Regions from separate parts of the Variovorax sp. FW305-3-2-15-B-LB1 genome, predicted to be linked through region 2. Evidence: riboswitches for the same ligand, from Rfam matches in the RefSeq annotation. Region 2 holds a riboswitch; the other holds the start of a gene.
What was found. A riboswitch is a leader RNA that binds a small molecule or an ion and turns the genes downstream of it on or off. The one in region 2 is predicted to bind thiamine pyrophosphate.

Region 1: linked by a shared signal. The riboswitch ahead of thiC (phosphomethylpyrimidine synthase ThiC) and the one ahead of AC3WQR_RS06980 (purine-cytosine permease family protein) in region 2 are both predicted to bind thiamine pyrophosphate.

The regions. Positions count from the first base shown of each region.
Region 1 covers NZ_JBYSZY010000070.1:25,954-29,287, forward strand. Annotated here, with positions in the region: gene AC3WQR_RS28365 (HAD family hydrolase) at 1-27, opposite strand, end outside; gene thiC (phosphomethylpyrimidine synthase ThiC) at 110-1,993, opposite strand; TPP riboswitch at 2,086-2,191, opposite strand; gene AC3WQR_RS28375 (YchJ family protein) at 2,219-2,650, opposite strand; gene AC3WQR_RS28380 (hypothetical protein) at 2,818-3,228, shown strand; gene AC3WQR_RS28385 (hypothetical protein) at 3,295-3,334, shown strand, end outside.
Region 2 covers NZ_JBYSZY010000007.1:139,479-142,812, forward strand. Annotated here, with positions in the region: gene thiD (bifunctional hydroxymethylpyrimidine kinase/phosphomethylpyrimidine kinase) at 1-697, shown strand, start outside; gene AC3WQR_RS06980 (purine-cytosine permease family protein) at 642-1,982, opposite strand; TPP riboswitch at 2,059-2,163, opposite strand; gene AC3WQR_RS06985 (MarR family winged helix-turn-helix transcriptional regulator) at 2,274-2,729, opposite strand; gene AC3WQR_RS06990 (enoyl-CoA hydratase) at 2,866-3,334, shown strand, end outside.

The sequences.
Region 1 (3,334 bases), on a different contig from region 2:
AACGGCGGAAAAGGGGAAAGGGGTCATTGCGAGGCAGGAGTTCAGGGGTCTGGCCCCATGGTAGCAACGCCCCCTTTCCGCACGGGGAGACTCAGGCTATCGAGCCATCTCAGACCACGGGGCGGATCGGAATGTAGATCTCGCCGCCGCCGGCCATGAATTCTTTCGACTTCTCTTCCATGCCCTCGGCCACGGCCTCGCGCTCCGCCACGCCCTTCTTTGCGGCGTACTCGCGCACTTCCTGCGTGATCTTCATCGAGCAGAACTTGGGGCCGCACATCGAGCAGAAGTGCGCCACCTTGCTCGAATCTTTCGGCAGCGTCTCGTCATGGAATTCGCGCGCCGTGTCGGGGTCCAGGCCCAGGTTGAACTGGTCTTGCCAGCGGAACTCGAAGCGCGCCTTGCTCAGCGCGTCGTCGCGCGAGCGCGCACCCGGGTGGCCCTTGGCCACGTCAGCGGCGTGCGCGGCGATCTTGTAGGCAATGATCCCCTGCTTCACGTCGTCGCGGTCGGGCAGGCCCAGGTGCTCCTTGGGCGTCACGTAGCAGAGCATCGCCGTGCCGGCCCAGCCGATCATCGCGGCGCCGATGGCGCTGGAGATGTGGTCGTAGCCCGGTGCGATGTCGATGGTCAGCGGGCCGAGCGTGTAGAACGGCGCCTCGTGGCAGTGCTTGATCTGCTCGTCCATGTTGGCCTGGATCATGTGCATCGGCACGTGGCCCGGGCCTTCGATCATGGTCTGCACGTCGTGCTTCCAGGCGATCTGCGTGAGTTCGCCCAGCGTGCGCAGCTCGGCAAACTGGGCCTCGTCGTTCGCATCGGCACCGCTGCCGGGGCGCAGGCCGTCGCCGAGCGAGAAGCTCACGTCGTAGGCCTTCATGATGTCGCAGATGTCCTCGAAGTGCGTGTAGAGGAAGCTCTCCTTGTGGTGCGCGATGCACCACTTGGCCATGATCGAGCCGCCGCGCGACACGATGCCCGTCATGCGGTCCGCCGTGAGGTGGATGAACGGCAGGCGCAGGCCGGCGTGGATGGTGAAGTAGTCGACGCCCTGCTCCGCCTGCTCGATGAGCGTGTCGCGGTAGATCTCCCAGGTGAGGTCTTCGGCCACGCCGCCCACCTTTTCGAGCGCCTGGTAGATCGGCACCGTGCCGATGGGCACCGGCGAGTTGCGCACGATCCAGTCGCGCGTGGTGTGGATGTTCTTGCCGGTCGACAGGTCCATGACGTTGTCGGCGCCCCAGCGGATGGCCCACACCAGCTTCTCGACCTCTTCCTCGATGCTCGAGGTGACGGCCGAGTTGCCGATGTTGGCGTTGATCTTCACCTTGAAGTTGCGCCCGATGGCCATCGGCTCGACCTCGGGGTGGTTGATGTTCGCGGGAATGATCGCGCGGCCACGGGCCACTTCGTCGCGCACGAACTCGGGCGTGATGATGCGCGGAATGCTCGCGCCCATCGGGTTGCCCGCCACGCGCTTGGCGCGCTCCTCGTTGGCCAGGTACTCGGCCATCCACTCGCGCTTGCCGTTCTCGCGCAGGGCCACGTATTCCATCTCGGGCGTGACGATGCCGCGGCGCGCGTAGTGCATCTGCGTGACGTTGGCGCCCGACTTGGCGCGGCGCGGCGTGCGCTGCAGCGCCGAGGCACCGGCGCGCAGCTCGGCCAGGCGCTGCGCGTCGCGGTCTTCGTTCTTGGCGCCGTCGTCCAGCGCGTGGTGCGTGCGGCCTTCGTAGCTTTCGGTGTCGCCGCGCTCGATGACCCAGGCGCTGCGCACGTCGGGCAGGCCGCGGCGCACGTCGATCTCGACCTTCGGGTCGGTGTAGGGGCCCGAGGTGTCGTACAGGGAGACGGTTTCGCCGTTGGTCAGCGCCACGTCGCGCACGGGCACGAACAGGTCGGGCCGGCTGCCCGGAATGACGCACTTGTGCGAGGCGGGAAAGGGTTCGCGCGTCAGCGACAGCAGCGAGGTGAACTTGTCGGGGGCATTCATCGGGAGGCACTCCTTGTTGAGGGAAAGGGTGCTCCGCAATCGCTCGTGGACCTCGGGAGGCCCGCCACCGAAAAAGGGAGTGACGGACCGAAGTCAGGGAGTGCAGCTCTTCTTACGCCGGTATGACCCGGATCAAGTTCGCGGGTCGGCAGCTTTGCCATCTCAGCACGCCACATGCGTGCACCCCGGAGCGGGGCCGATTGTGCGGGCCGAAGCCCGCCGCCGTCAACCCGGGGGCTGGTGCAGGTCTCCGTCGACGTAGAACCAGCGCTCGTCCTCGCGCACGAAGCGGCTGCGCTCGTGCAGGCGGAACGCCACGCCCGTCGCGCCGCGCTGGCGGGCGACGAACTCGACCTCGGCGTGGTCGGCATCGAGCACCGAGCGCGAGCGGATGTCCAGCCCCAGCCATTTGACGCCCGGCTCGAACTCGACCGACGCCGGCCGCTTCGACGCATGCCAGGTGGCGAGCAGGTAGTCGGCACGCGCCAGCACGAAGGCCGAGTAGCGCGAACGCATCAGAGATTCGGCGTCGGGCGCCGGCGTGTTCTCGAAATCGTCGAGGTAGCGCCCACAGCACAGGGCGTAGCCGATGGGCTTGTCGCGACGGTCGGTGCGGCCGCAGGGGCAGGGGCCGGGAGTGGGGTCGGTGGCGCTCATGAAGGGCTCTATTGGAACACTTGGCGCGGCGGGGGCTGAAGGGGGCTTCCGGGCATGCCCGCTTTGCGAGGACCTGCCGGGGCTAAAGGCGCCGAGGCCTCTTGCGCCAACGGCTTGTGTCGCTACAGTCGTCCGGCGTTTCGTTCCTTCAAGCTGAACACCAAAGCATGCTTTTGCGATTCCTCAAGCTGTTCTTCCTGCTCGCTGCGACCCTCTCCTTGGGAGTCTTCGCCTTTCTGCACGGATTTAATGCATGGCGCGCCGGACAAATCGTTGTCACGCGAAGGGGACGCGAACCCTTTGTCGCAGCCGCCGATGGTGCATTTCCCATCACGTTCAATATGGAAGTCTCGGGATTGATGATCATCGGGGGTGCCGTTGCGCTTTGCGGCATTGCAGGCGTCGTCAAGTTCCTCATTAACACGCCGGACCAGCGACGCACGATGCTGACCCGTATGGATGGCGTCTCGCGCCGCGAGCGCAGTGACATGGACATTCCGTGGTCGATTGGGCTTGCCATCGTCGGGGCGGTTGTGGCGTTTTTTCTCTACTTGGGATTTAGAGTCCACGCGCAATAGGTTTGTCTGCCTGCAACCAGCCATGAGTGGCCTTTCATCAGCAAGAACGACGACGAACTCAGGAAAGTGTCCGCGCAGGGTTTCAAGCACTACCGCGAGACTGGCG
Region 2 (3,334 bases):
CACGGTGGGCGTCTCGGGCATCCACGGCGTGCCGCCCGACTTCCTGAAGGCGCAGATCCAGGCGGTGGTGGAAGACATCGGCGTCGACGCCGTCAAGCTCGGCATGCTGCACGCGCCCGAGGTGGTCGAGGTAGTGGCCTGGGCCATCGACCGCTACCAGCTGAAGAACGTGGTGCTCGACCCCGTGATGATCGCCACCAGCGGTGACCGCCTGATCGCGGCCGAGACCGTGCAGGTGCTCGTGCGCGAACTGTTCCCGCGCGCCGTCGTGGTTACGCCCAACCTCGACGAAGCCGCCTTGCTGGTCGGCCATGCCATCGGCGGCATCGACGCACTCGACGGCGCGGCCGACGAACTGCTCGCGCTCGGCGCGAAGGCCGTGCTGCTCAAGGGCGGCCACCTGCCCGGCGACGAAGTGGTCGACGTGCTGCTGGAGCGCAGCGGCGCGCGCAAGCGGCTCGCGTCGCAACGCATCGCCAGCCGCAACCTGCACGGCACCGGCTGCACGCTCTCGTCGGCCATCGCCGCGCACCTGGCACTGGGCCTGGCGCTGCCCGAGGCGGTCGAGCGCGCACGCGCGTACATCCTCGGCGCGATGCGCGCCGGTGCGAATGTGCAGGTCGGTGCGGGCCATGGTCCGCTCAACCACGGCTTTGCGCCAGTGCCGACCCACCGCTTGCCGCTGTCGGCCGGCTGAGCCAGGCCAGAACGAAGGTCGCCGCCAGCGTCGGCAACGCCGAGCCGAACTGCGGCGCCCACTTGGCGAGCGCGTGGTAGGCCGCGATGCCCGCGAGCCAGATCAGCGCCGCGCCCCAGTCGATGGTGCGCGTGCCGTTCGCCGACACGGCACTTCCGCTGCCCAGCCGTCCGAGGATCACGCCGTACAGCGGCACGAACACCGAACTCAGCAGCAGCAGGAAGGGTTCGAGCGTGTGCATTGGCAGCACCAGCGCCAGGCCGATGCACAGCACCGCCAGCAGCAGGCCCCAGCGCTTCACGCTCCAGCGCGGCAGCAGGCTGTGCGTGGACACCGAGCCCGAGTACACGTCGCCGTAGGCGTTGTCGAGTTCGTCGATGAGGATCAGGCCCAGCGCCACCAGCCCGCCCTGGGCCAGCAGCAGCGCCATGACGAGGCTGGTGCCCGGCTCGGCCACGCTCACCACCATCACGCCCAGCGCGTAGCACCAGATGTTGGCGAGCGCGTAGCCGATCCAGGTGCCACTGAACGCGCTGCCCAGGCCGCCCCCGGCGCTGCGCTTGCCGTGGCGCGCGTAGTCGGCCACCAGCGGCAGCCACGATACCGGCATCGCAATGACCAGGTCGAGCGCGCTGAACATGCCCATGCTGCCGTTGCCCGGCCGCGCCCAGAAGGCGTCCAGGCCCTTGGCGTGCAGCTGCGTCGCGAACTGCCAGCTGAGCCACAGCAGCGACAGCACCACCAGCGGCAGGCCGAAGCGGCTCACGAAGCGGCGCACCAGCTTCACCATCGAGCCCGCGAGCAGCGCCAGCAGCACTGCGCCCCACAGCAGCGTGGTCAGCACACCGCCCCAGGCCGTGCCCAGCGCGGCGCCGAAGGCTTGCTGCCCGATGGCCTGCGTGCCCTCGCGCATGATCACGAGTTCGAAGGTGGTCCAGCCCACCAGCTGCACGATGTTGAGCAGCACCGGCAGCCGCGCGAAGGCGCTGCCGTAGGTGGCGTGCATCAGGCCGGCGCTGGCCAGCCCGGTTTCGCAGCCCAGCCGCGCGGTCCAGGCCAGCAGCCCGGCGCCGAGCAGCGAGCCGAGCACGATGGCCAGCGCCGCGTCGCGCGTGCCCACGGCCGGCACCAGGTAGGCGCCGATCTGCATCACCAGCAGCCCCACGCCGAGGCTGAACCACAGCGAGGCGTGGTCGTGCCAGCCGAAGACGCGCCGGGAGGCGGGCAGGGGCGTGAGCGCTTCGTTGCCGGACGAAGCGGAACTGTCGTTGTCGTTGTGTGCCATCCGTTTGCTCCAGTGCAAAAGGTTTGGCAGGTGGGCGAGGCTCCAGTGGCGCGGCCGTCGCGCGAGACAACGCGACAGGCCACCGGACCAGCTTCCCTGCGCGAGGATTACCTCAGTCAGGTTCAAAGGGACTTTCTCAGCCACACCGGTCGAAACCGGTGCAGCACCCCTAGCGAAATGTCATTTTAGGCGCGTGTGTCGCAGACGCACCGAAAAGTTCCTGCGCACGGAAGAATCCGGCCACGACGGGCCTTGCATCCGCCGCACCGATGGCGTGCCGGGACCGAGGGCCTATTCCTCGTGCTTTCCCGCGCCCTCGGCGGAAAAATTCTCGACCACCGATTCGAGCCACCGGCCGACGATTGCCATCTCTTCGTCGCTGAAACCCTGGGTCAGCCGTGCGTTCAACGCGCCGAGCCCGGCCTTTGCACGCTGTCCGGCAAGCCGTCCTTCCTCGGTCTGGTACAGGCGGAATGCGCGCCCGTCGTTCGGGTCTTGCGCGCGGGTCAGGTAGCCGGCCTTTTCGAGCCGGGCGGCAAGGCCGGACATGGCCGGGGCACCGATGTTCAGTGCCTGCGCGACTTCTCCCGTCAGGGCGCCATCGTTGGTCGACAGGAAAAACATCGTGCCGGCCTGGGCTGCCGACAGCGCGGGCAGGGCGTCGCCGCGGGTTTCTTTCCAGCGCTGCACCGCCCGCTGGGCGACGTTCAGAAGAAACACCAGCCTGTATTTTTTTTGAGCTTTCATCGGATTCCTGTGGCCTGAGCGAAGGCGCGGCAGGTTACATCTTATCCGTATTTATTTCGCACGCGAAGCATATACTTCGCATGCGAATTAAATGCCATCCCTCTCGCACGGTGCGAGAGGGCAACCAGGAGAACCTATGACCGAATACGTGACCGTCGAATCCACCCAGGGTGTCCTGACCCTCACGCTGGCCAGGCCGGAGAAGATGAACGCACTGACCAATGCGATGTATGGCCGCCTGGCCGATGCCATCGCGGGCGCCGAGAGCGACCCGTCCGTCCGGGCCATCGTGATGCGAGGCGAAGGTGGCATGTTCACCTCGGGCAACGACCTGGGCGAATTTGCTGCCGTGGCTGCCGGGAAGGCCGGCAACGAAGAGCGCCATGTCGCCCGCTTCCTGCGTGCGTTGGCGAGTTCAACGCGCCCGGTGATTGCGGCGGTCAACGGACGCGCAGTCGGCGTGGGGACCACCTTGCTGTTGCACTGCGACTTCGTCGTGCTGGCTGAGGATGCGCTGCTGTCCACGCCGTTCGTCAACCTGGCGCTGGTTCCCGAAGCGGCGTCGAGCCTGCTGCTGCCTGCCCGCATCGGCCACGTTCGTGCCT